Regions from separate parts of the Nonomuraea recticatena genome, predicted to be linked through region 2. Evidence: riboswitches for the same ligand, from Rfam matches in the RefSeq annotation. Region 2 holds a riboswitch; the other holds the start of a gene.
The links. Region 2 has a riboswitch for S-adenosylmethionine ahead of thrC (threonine synthase). Riboswitches for the same ligand answer to the same signal wherever they lie in the genome.
Positions count from the first base shown of each region.

Region 1: linked by a shared signal. The riboswitch ahead of ABFX50_RS19535 (aminotransferase class V-fold PLP-dependent enzyme) and the one ahead of thrC (threonine synthase) in region 2 are both predicted to bind S-adenosylmethionine.

Region 1 is NZ_BAAATE010000009.1:96,078-101,379, forward strand. Features, by position in the region: gene ABFX50_RS19520 (acyltransferase family protein) at 1-227, opposite strand, end outside; gene ABFX50_RS19525 (NADH-quinone oxidoreductase subunit D) at 224-1,369, opposite strand; gene ABFX50_RS19530 (DoxX family protein) at 1,463-1,963, shown strand; gene ABFX50_RS19535 (aminotransferase class V-fold PLP-dependent enzyme) at 1,960-3,210, opposite strand; SAM riboswitch class IV at 3,258-3,373, opposite strand; gene ABFX50_RS19540 (TerC family protein) at 3,523-4,254, shown strand; gene ABFX50_RS19545 (cytochrome P450) at 4,254-5,302, shown strand, end outside.
Region 2 is NZ_BAAATE010000036.1:29,985-35,286, forward strand. Features, by position in the region: gene ABFX50_RS42055 (MFS transporter) at 1-438, opposite strand, end outside; gene ABFX50_RS42060 (alpha,alpha-trehalose-phosphate synthase (UDP-forming)) at 482-1,897, opposite strand; gene ABFX50_RS42065 (RNA polymerase sigma factor) at 1,934-2,494, shown strand; SAM riboswitch class I at 2,554-2,693, shown strand; gene thrC (threonine synthase) at 2,707-3,939, shown strand; gene ABFX50_RS42075 (MoaD/ThiS family protein) at 3,957-4,232, shown strand; gene ABFX50_RS42080 (cold-shock protein) at 4,492-4,692, shown strand; gene groL (chaperonin GroEL) at 5,020-5,302, shown strand, end outside.

The DNA of each region.
Region 1 (5,302 bases), on a different contig from region 2:
TCGCACGCCCTGTTCCACGACAGCAGGTGGACGTAGCCGCCGACGTAGAAGAACAGCGGCAGCACCTGGAAGAGCCAGGTGAGGATCCACAGCCCTGAGGTGAAGCCCAGCGGACTGGTGGGGGAGGGCCCTTCGGGCGACCACCGGAGGATGGTGAACGCCCAGTGCCACACCACGACGGTGATCAGGCTGAGCGCGCGCAGCCAGTCGACGTATTTGTCCCTCACTTGTCGATGTCACCCACCACGAAGAACATCGAGCCGAGGATCGCGACCATGTCGGCGACCAGGTGGCCAGGCAGCATCTCGCGCAGCACCTGCACGTTGCTGTAGGAGGCCGAGCGCAGCTTCATCCGCCACGGTGTCTTGTCGCCCCTGGAGACCAGGTAGTAGCCGTTGATGCCCAGCGGGTTCTCCGTCCAGGCGTAGGTGTGGCCCTCCGGAACCTTCAGCACCTTGGGCAGGCGCTGGTTGATCGGGCCAGGGGGCAGCGAGCGCAGCCGCTCGACGCAGGCGTCGGCCAGGTCGAGGGAGACCTTGAGCTGTTCGAGCAGCACCTCGAAGCGGGCGTGGCAGTCGCTGGCGGTCCTGGTGACGACCTTGACGGGCAGCTCCTCGTAGGCCAGGTACGGCTGGTCGCGCCGCAGGTCGAGGTCGACCCCCGACGCCCTGGCGATCGGGCCGCTCACGCCGTACTGCATGATCGTTTCGCGGTCGAGGACGCCGACGCCACGGGTGCGGGCCAGGAAGATCTCGTTGCCGAGAATGAGGTTCTCGATGTCGGGCACCTTGGCCCTGGTGGCGGAGACGGTGGCGCTGACACGGTCGAGCCAGCCCGCGGGCAACTCCTCCTTGAGCCCGCCGACGCGGTTGAACATGTAGTGCATCCGTCCGCCGGAGATCTCCTCCATGACGGCCTGGATGCGCTCGCGCTCGTTGAAGGCGTAGAAGATCGGAGTGATCGCGCCCAGCTCGAGCGGGTAGGAGCCGAGGAACATCAGGTGCGACAGGGCCCTGTTGAGCTCGGCGAGCAGCGTGCGCGTCCACACCGCCCTGGCGGGCACCTCCATGCCGAGCATCCGCTCGGCGGCGATCACCACGCCGAGCTCGTTGGCGAAGCCCGACAGCCAGTCGTGCCTGTTGGCCAGCATGATGATCTGGCGGTAGTCGCGGACCTCGAACAGCTTCTCCGCGCCCCTGTGCATGTAGCCGATGATCGGCTCGGCGGTGGCGATGCGCTCGCCGTCGAGCGTCAGGCGAAGTCGCAGGACACCGTGCGTCGAGGGGTGCTGCGGCCCGATGTTGAGGATCATGTCCTCCGTGGCCAGCTCCTTGGCGCCTGCCCCGATTCCGACCACGCGTTCTTCCATAACCGCCATGCTGCCACTGGCGGTGAGGGTGATCCAGTCAAGGAATGGTCTGTTTGCGCATTTCCGCTGGTGAGCCAGGGGAGATAGAAGGGCATGAAAAGAGTCTTGTTCGATCTGGCGGCGTTGGTGACACGGGTGGCGATCGGTCTCGTCTTCGTCTCGCACGGCTGGCAGAAGTGGCAGACCGGCATCGACTCCGTCACGCAGATGTTCACCAAGATGGGGGTGCCGCAACCGGGGCTGGCCGCGGGCTTCACGATGACGGCCGAGCTGGTGGGCGGAGCCCTGCTGATCATCGGCCTGTTCGTGCCGGTCGCTGCGCTGGCCCTGGTGGCGGCGATGGCGGGGGCGTTCCTGTTCGTTCACGCGCCCAACGGGGTCTTCGTCGGCGACGGAGGCTGGGAGCTGGTCGGCGCCCTTGGTGCCGCGTGCCTGGTGCTCGCCGCGGTGGGCGGAGGGCGCTTCGGCGTCGACGGCATCCGCAAGGCCGCTCTCGCCAGACGGGCCCAGCGCAGGGCCGAGGCCAACGCCGCGGCCCGCGCGCCCATCGACGTGGACGGCGTGTCGCACCACCGCGAGCTGTCGAGCCCCTAGCGCCGCGCGGCCAGGTCGCGTAGCGCGCCGATGAGGCGGTCGATGTGCTCCTCGTTGCTGCCGATGCCGATGGAGGCCCTGACGGCCGAGGTCGTGCCGTCCTCGCAGCCACCGTCGTGCTCGGTGGCCCCGAGCAGGTGGCGGACGAAGGGGTGCGCGCAGAACTTGCCGTCACGCACGCCGATGCCGTACTCGCCGGAGAGCGCTTCGGCGACCTCGCGCGCGGTGTAGCCGTCGACGACGAACGACACGATGCCGACCCTGGGGTGGTCGGGGCCCCACAGCGACAGCTCGTGCACGCCCTCGATCGCGGCCAGGCCCTCGCGCAGCCTGGAGACGAGCCGCTCCTCCTCGCGGACCAGCGCGGTCCAGCCGGTGGCGGTGAGCGCGTCGCACGCGGCGGCCAGCGCGATGGCGCCGAGCACGTTCGGGGTTCCCGCCTCGTGCCTGGGCTCGGGGTCCTCGTGCCACTCGACGGCGTCGGCGACCGCCTTCACCGCGCCGCCGCCCTTGAGGTACGGCTCGCCCTCGGACAGCCAGTCCCGCCGTCCGACCAGCACGCCCGCGCCGAAGGGAGCGTAGAGCTTGTGACCGGAGAAGGCCACGTAGTCGAGGTCCAGCGCGGTCAGGTTGAGTCTGCGGTGCGGGACCAGCTGGGCCGCGTCGACCAGGATGCGGGCGCCGTGCCTGTGCGCGATGTGCGCGAGCGCGGCGATCGGCCACAGCTCGCCCGTCACGTTGGAGGCGGCGGTGACCACGAGCAGCTTGGGACCCTCGATCGCGGCGAGGGCCTCGTCGGCCTGCCGTACGGCCTCGCCGGGGAAGGCGGGCGGCGCCAGCCGTACGGCCTGCGGCCAGGGAAGGAGGGAGGCGTGGTGCTCGGTGTCGAAGACCACGGCGGTCGTGCCCTCGGGCAGGCACCTGGCCAGCAGGTTCGTGGCGTCGGTCGTGTTGCGGGTGAAGATGACCGCGTCGTCGGTGCGGGCGCCGACGAAGGCGCGCACGGTGTGGCGCGCCTGCTCGTAGCGGGCGGTGGTGAGCTGGGAGGCGTAGCCCGCGCCGCGGTGCACGCTGGAGTAGGCCGGGAGCGCGGCGGCGACGGCCGCGCTGACCGGCTCGAGACACGGGGCGCTGGCGGCGTAGTCGAGGTTGGCATAGGAGACCAGACGGCCGCCCTTGACGGGAACCTCGAGGTCCTCGCCGAGCACCTTGACCTGAACGGGGTGGGAGATCGTCGCTACGGACATGGCACAGCCCTCCTGGGGTCACCGGACCCCCGGCTGTGGCACCTCGGAGCCCGCGCTTGCCCGCCACACCTCGTGACGGACCAGGTCTTCACCCGGGGCACCCCGCCGCGGACGCGAGGGTTGCCGGCCAGCAAGCCGGGGCTAAGCGCTGGCACTCATGACCTACGCCGGAACTATAACCGACACGTGACCCCATTCCGCAAGCCCGCGCCATCGAGGGCCGGTCGGCGGGCCGGGGTGTTCGGAGAGGCCACGAACTTTTGCCGTGATCGGCTCGTTGGGGTTGGGGACGACTAACCAAGGAGGTATGTGATGTTGGACTGGGTGGCAGACCCTCAGATCTGGATCGGGTTCTTCACCCTGGTCGCCCTCGAGATCGTGCTGGGCATAGACAACATCATCTTCATCTCGATCCTGGCGGGCAAGCTCCCGCCCGAACAGCGTGACAGGGCAAGGGTGATCGGTCTCGGCGCCGCCCTCGTCACCAGGCTCCTGCTCCTGCTCGCCCTGGCATGGGTGGTCCGGCTGACCGAACCGCTCTTCGAGGTCCTGGGTCAGGAGATCTCGGGCCGAGATCTGATCCTCATCCTTGGCGGCCTGTTCCTGCTGGCCAAGAGCGTGCTGGAGATCGGCGAGAGCATGGAGCTGAAGGGCCAGGACGGCAAGGAGCGCAAGGCCACCTCCTTCACCTCGGTGATCCTGCAGATCATGGTGCTCGACATCGTGTTCTCGCTCGACTCGGTCATCACCGCGGTCGGCATGGTCGACGAGCTCGGCGTCATGGTCGCCGCGGTCATCGTCGCCGTGCTGGTCATGCTGTTCGCGTCGGGGCCGATCAGCAGGTTCGTCGACAAGCACCCGAGCATCAAGATGCTCGCGCTGTCGTTCCTGGTGCTGATCGGGGTGGTGCTCCTGGCCGAGGGCTTCGACCAGCACATCCCGAAGGGCTACATCTACTTCGCGATGGCCTTCTCGGTGGTCGTGGAGCTGCTCAACATCAGGATGCGGAGCAGGCACGCGAAGGCGGAATCTAGTATGAACTAGTGCGCTTTGATCCTTGGAATCCGGATTTCGTGGCCTCGCCGTACGCGGTTTATGACGAGCTGAGGCGCGAGGCGCCGGTCAGCTTCTTCGAGCCCACGGGTCAGTGGCTGATCGCCAGGCACGCCGACGTCAACGCGCTGCTGCGCGACCGCAGGCTCGGCAGGTCCTACCTGCACCTGGCCACGCACGAGGAGTTCGGGCGCGAGCCCGAGCCGGACTTCCAGGAGCCCTTCTGGCGGGTGATCAGGGCGGGCATGCTCGACGTCGAGCCGCCCGTCCACACCCGCCTGCGCCGCCTGGTCTCCAAGGCGTTCACCCCCCGCATGGTCGAGTCGATGCGCCCGAGGGTCCGCGCGATCGTCGAGGGCCTTGTCGACGACTTCGTCGAGAAGGGCGGCGGCGACCTCATCGCGGAGGTGGCCGAGCCGCTGCCCGTCACCGTCATCGCCGAGATGCTCGGCGTGCCCGACGCCGACAGGCACCTGCTGCGCCCGTGGTCGGCCGACATCTGCGGCATGTACGAGCTGAACCCCTCGCAGGAGGCCCAGCACACCGCCGTCAGGGCCGCGTCGGAGTTCTCCGACTACCTCAAGGGCCTGGCCCGCGCCCGCAGGGCCGCTCCGGGCGAGGACCTCATCAGCGCGCTCGCCCAGATCGAGGAGCTGACCGAGGACGAGCTGGTCGGCACCTGCGTGCTGCTGCTCAACGCCGGTCACGAGGCGACCGTGAACGTCACGGGCAACGGCTGGTGGTCGCTGTTCCGCAACCCCTCCGAGCTCGTACGGCTGCGCGAGGACCTCTCGCTGCTGCCCACGGCCGTCGAGGAGCTGATGCGCTACGACACCCCGCTGCAGATGTTCGAGCGCTGGGTGCTCGAGGACATCGAGGTCGGCGGGGTGTCCATCCCGAAGGGCGTGGAGATCGCCCTGCTGTTCGGCTCGGCCAACCGCGATCCCGAGGTCTTCGACCGCCCCGACACGCTCGACGTCGGCAGGGCGGACAACCCGCACATCTCCTTCGGCGCGGGCATCCACTTCTGCCTGGGCGC
Region 2 (5,302 bases):
CCGCCAGCCGAGCGCCGACTGGGCGGCGAGGCTGAGCAGGAAGGTGGAGGCCACGCCCACGACGACGGCGATCGCGTTGGCCTCGCTGATCGCGGCGGGGCCCGCGGGTCCGTGGTGGTCGCTGAGCGCGGCCATCGCGGTGTAGAGCATGACCGAGCCGAACCCTCCGGCCAGCGCGAAGCCCAGGAGCGTGAAGGGGAGCGAGGCGGACAGCATGACGAGCGTGACGCCGGCGTTCATCCCCGCCAGGCCGATCCAGATGACCAGGCGCCTGCCGTACGCGCGGGTGAGGAAGGGGAGGGCCAGGCCCGCGACGATGGTGGCGGCGGCCATGGCGGTGCCGTGCAGGGCGCCGACGGCGGCCGAGACCCCCAGGTCGACGCGGAGCAGGGGGAGCGCGGCGCTGAGACCGTAGACGAAGGTCGCGAACACGCTCATCTGGAGGTAGATGAACCAGGTGACGGTGTCTCTGGATAACGTCCTAGATGCTGGCAAGCTGCTCGCCGAGCCATCGCTGCGGGGGCAGCGCGGTGGCGGCGGCCTTGAGCCTCGCGCCGCGCCTCATCCGCTCCTCTTCCGGCATCTCCAGGCCCGTGAGCAGGGCGCGCGCCGTCTCGCAGACGTCGTAGGGGTTGACCACGAGCGCGTCGGCGCCGAGTTCGGCGGCCGCGCCCGCCTCGCGCGAGAGGACCAGCGCGCAGCGCGGCGACAGGATCGGGCCCTCCTTGGCGACCAGGTTCATGCCGTCGCGGATGGGGTTGACCAGCAGCACGTCGGCCAGGCGGTAGGCGGCGAGCGAGCGCGGATAGTCGTCGTTGACGTTGAGGATCAGCGGGTCCCAGTCCTCGGTGGCGTACTCGTCCTCGATCTCCTTGGCGCAGCGCTGCACGGCCGCGGTGTACTCCCGGTACTCGGGCAGGTCGTGCCGCGAGGGGTAGGCGAAGGCCAGGTGCACCACGCGCCCGTGCCACTCGGGGTGCGCGGCGAGGAACTCCCTGTAGGCCAGCAGGCCGCGGACGATGTTCTTCGACAGCTCGGTGCGGTCGATGCGGACGATCAGCTTGCGGTCGCCCACCTGCTCCCTGAGCGCGGCCATGTGCGACTCGACGTCGGGTTCGCAGGCCCTCTTCCACAGCTTCTCGCCGTCGACCCCGAGCCCGTGGACGCCGATGCGCGTGATGCGCCCCTCGTGGGAGACCGTCCTGCCGGAGACCTTGGCGTTCAGCAGGCTCTCGCAGCAGTCCATGAACGCGCGGGCCCATCGCTCGGTCAGGAACCCGGCGTGGTCGGCGCCCAGGATGCCCTCGAGCACCTCTCTCGCGACCTCGTCGGGCAGCAGGGAGAAGTACTCGGGAGGCGCCCACGGGGTGTGGCTGAAGTGCGCGATACGCAGGTCGGGACGCTCGGCACGGAGCATCGCGGGAGTGAGCGTCAGATGGTAGTCCTGCACCATCACCCTGGCGCCGTGGCCGGCCTCCTCCGCCAGCGCCAGCGCGAAGGCGCCGTTGTAGTCGCGGTAGGACTCCCACTCCTTCTCGAACCTGGAGCCGAAGTGGGGCGCGTTCGGGATGTCGTAGAGGAGGTGGTTGACGAACCAGAGCGTGGAGTTGGCCACCGCGTTGTAGGCGCGGTGGAAGGTGGCGGGCGGGATGTCCAGCATGCGCAACTTGCCGGTGTCGTAGCCGGCGTGGTCGAGGCGGCCACCGGGAGCCAGCCGTACGGCACTGCGGTCGCCGTCGGACAGCGCGGCGCAGACCCAGAGCACGCCTTCCTCTCTGGCCACCCCTGAGAGCCCTGAGACCAGGCCTCCCCCGCCGCGTTTCATGGTCAGCTCGCCGCCGTCGGAGACAGTGAAGGAGACCGGACCCCTGTTGGAGGCCACCAGGACGCTGTTCATGTGAACAACCATGACGCCCGACCATAGGATCTCGCTATGGCCCTAGATGAGCTAACCGAGGAACTGGCCCGCTCCGCGGCGGGCGGCGACCATCGCGCGCTTGGCGAGCTCCTGAAGCGCATCGAGCCCGACGTGCTGCGCCACTGCGCGCGCATCCTCCCCTACCACCAGGACGCCGAGGAGGCGTGCCAGGACACCCTGCTCGCGGTGGCCCGCAACATCGGCCGCTTCGAGGGCAGGGCCAGGTTCAGCACCTGGCTGCACATCGTCACCGCCAACTGCGCGCGCACCACCTACCGGTCGCTGAAGCGCAGGGCCGCCGAGCAGACCTCGGAGGAGCTGCCCGTCCAGAAGCCCGACGTACGGCGGGTCAGCGTCATCGCCGGTTCGCGGCTCGACCTGCTCGACGCCATGGAGGCGCTGGAGGCCGACAAGCCCGACCTGGCCCAGGCGCTGGTGCTGCGCGACATCGTCCAGCTCGACTACAACGAGGTCGCCGAGCAGCTCGGCATCCCGCTCGGCACCGCCAAGTCGCGCATCCACCAGGCGCGCAAGTACGTGCAGGCCGCGCTCGGTGATACTTATCGTCTCAGCTAGCGAGACGGTAGCCCGTGTCGCGAGCGTGGCCGGGTATGGTGATTGCCATAACTGAATATTGCTCATCCAGAGGGGTGGAGGGACCGGCCCTGCGAAGCCCCGGCAACCCTCCCGGACTGAACTCGTGAAGTGACGAGGCCGGCCGGGACAGGTGCCAATTCCGGTCTGTGGCCAAGGTGGTCGCAGACGAAGATGAGGGAAGGCCTCGCTTCATGTCGCTTGATTTCGGTCCTGCCGTCGCTCTGTCCTGCCGCGAGTGCGGCACCCGCTACGACCTGGGCCCGAGCTTCGCCTGCCTGGAGTGTTTCGGGCCACTCGAAGTGGCCTACTCCTTCGGATCCGTCACCCGTGAGGACATCGCGGCGGGTCCCGCGAACATCTGGCGTTACCGCTCGCTGCTGCCCGTCCCCACGGACGTGACCTCCAAGCAGAACATGAACCCTGGCTGGACGAAGCTTGTCAAGGCCGACAACCTGGGCAAGGTCCTCGGCCTGCGCGACCTGCACGTCAAGGACGACTCGGGCAACCCCACCCACTCCTTCAAGGACAGGGTGGTGGCCATCGCCGTCGAGGCGGCGCGCAACTTCGGCTTCCACACCCTTTCGTGCTCCTCCACCGGCAACCTGGCCGGAGCGGTGACCGCAGCGGCGGCCCGCGCGGGGCTCGACGCGTGCGTGTTCATCCCCGCCGACCTCGAGCAGGCGAAGATCGCCATGGCCAGGGTCTTCGGCGGCAAGCTGATCGGCATCGACGGCACCTACGACGAGGTCAACCGCTTCTGCTCCGAGCTCATCGGCGACCCGCTCGGCGACAAGTGGGGGTTCGTCAACGTCAACCTGCGGCCTTACTACGCCGAGGGGTCGAAGACGCTGGCCTACGAGATCGCCGAGCAGCTCGGCTGGGAGCTGCCCGACCAGATCATCATCCCGGTGGCCTCCGGCTCGCAGCTCACGAAGATCGACAAGGGCTTCAAGGAGCTGATCTCGCTCGGGCTCGTCGAGGACAAGCCCTACAAGATCTTCGCGGCGCAGGCGGCGGGGTGCTCGCCGGTCTCCACGGCCTTCAAGGCGGGGCACGACGTGGTCCAGCCGGTCAAGCCGAACACCATCGCCAAGTCGCTGGCCATCGGCAACCCCGCCGACGGGCCCTACGTGCTCGACATCGCCCGCCGTACGGGCGGGGCGGTGGAGGACGTCACCGACACCGAGGTGGTGTCGGCGATCAAGCTGCTCGCCTCGACCGAGGGCATCTTCGCGGAGACCGCGGGCGGGGTGACGGTCGGTGTGCTGAAGAAGCTCGTCGAGAGCGGGCGGCTCGACCCGTCGCTCACGACCGTGGTCCTCAACACCGGCGACGGGCTCAAGACGCTCGACGCCATCGCGGACGACGCCGCTCCCACGGCTGTGATCCGGCCGTCCCTCGACGCGTTCCGCGCGGCTGTCTGAAAGGAAAGGTACAAGTCATGAGCGTTTCGGTGCGGATTCCCACCATTCTGCGCACGTACACCGGCGGTAACGCGGAGGTGAGTGGCGAGGGCGACACTCTTCGTGAGGTGCTGCAGAAGCTCGATGCCGACTATCCCGGTATCGGTGCGCGAATTTTGGATGAATCGGGCAAGATTCGCCGTTTTGTTAACGTTTATGTGGGAGAAGAGGACGTCCGTTTTGTAGGCGGACTCGACAGCGCCACTCCGGCGGGAGCGCAGATCTCCATCATCCCGGCCGTGGCCGGCGGCTGACGCTTTCCTTGCCGACGACGCCCGTGGGGGGTTATGCCCCTCGCGGGCGTTTTTGGTGTTCAGGCCGTCACGAAAGTGGAATGTTTAACTACCTTTTTCGTGACGGGAAGAATGCCCGCTCGATTGACTCTGTTGTCCTACGGGTTTGCACAGGTATGGTCGAGGGCGATCGTCCGGCTGATTTCCCCATAAGTCATGCCGGTCGCGGATCTCGCGAGTGGAATGGGCGAGGTCCGGAGCCCAGTAAGAGGAGTCGGAAGTGGCGCAGGGCACCGTCAAGTGGTTCAACGCGGACAAGGGCTACGGCTTCATCGCGGTAGACGGTGGTAAAGATGTGTTCGTCCATTACTCAGCGATCATGATGGATGGCTACCGGTCGCTCGAACAGGGCCAGCGCGTCGAGTTCGAGATCACCCAGGGCCAGAAGGGTCCCCAGGCGGAGGCGGTCAGGGCGGTCTGACGCCCCACGTCGCCGGTATGCGCGGGCAGCTCACACGGCAACGCAGTCCGTGCGGATCTGCCACGTCCTGTACGTCGACTCAGCAGGCCCGATCCGCGTCAGCCGGTCGGGCCTGTGGCCATAGTCTGGGGCATGACCTGGGCATGTGTGTCGCTGGCTTGCACTCGACAGGGTAGAGTGCTAAACAGTTCGTTGGCACTCTCGTTGTGAGAGTGCCAGACACCGGGATCGAGACGATGGGGTCCGCCGAATGGAGTCGGACCCATGCCGTCGCGGGCGTCGGCTCGGTCCGCTGAAAGCCACCCTGCATCTGGGAGGTCTAGCCTTATGGCAGCCAAGATGATCGCGTTTGACGAGGACGCCCGGCGCGGTCTCGAGCGCGGTATGAACCAGCTCGCCGACGCCGTCAAGGTGACCCTCGGCCCCAAGGGCCGTAACGTCGTGCTGGAAAAGAAGTGGGGCGCTCCCACGATCACCAACGATGGTGTATCCATCGCCAAGGAGATCGAGCTCGAGGACCCGTGGGAGAAGATCGGCGCTGAGCTGGTCAAGGAAGTCGCCAAGAAGACGGACGACGTCGCGGGTGACGGCACCACCACCGCCACCGTGC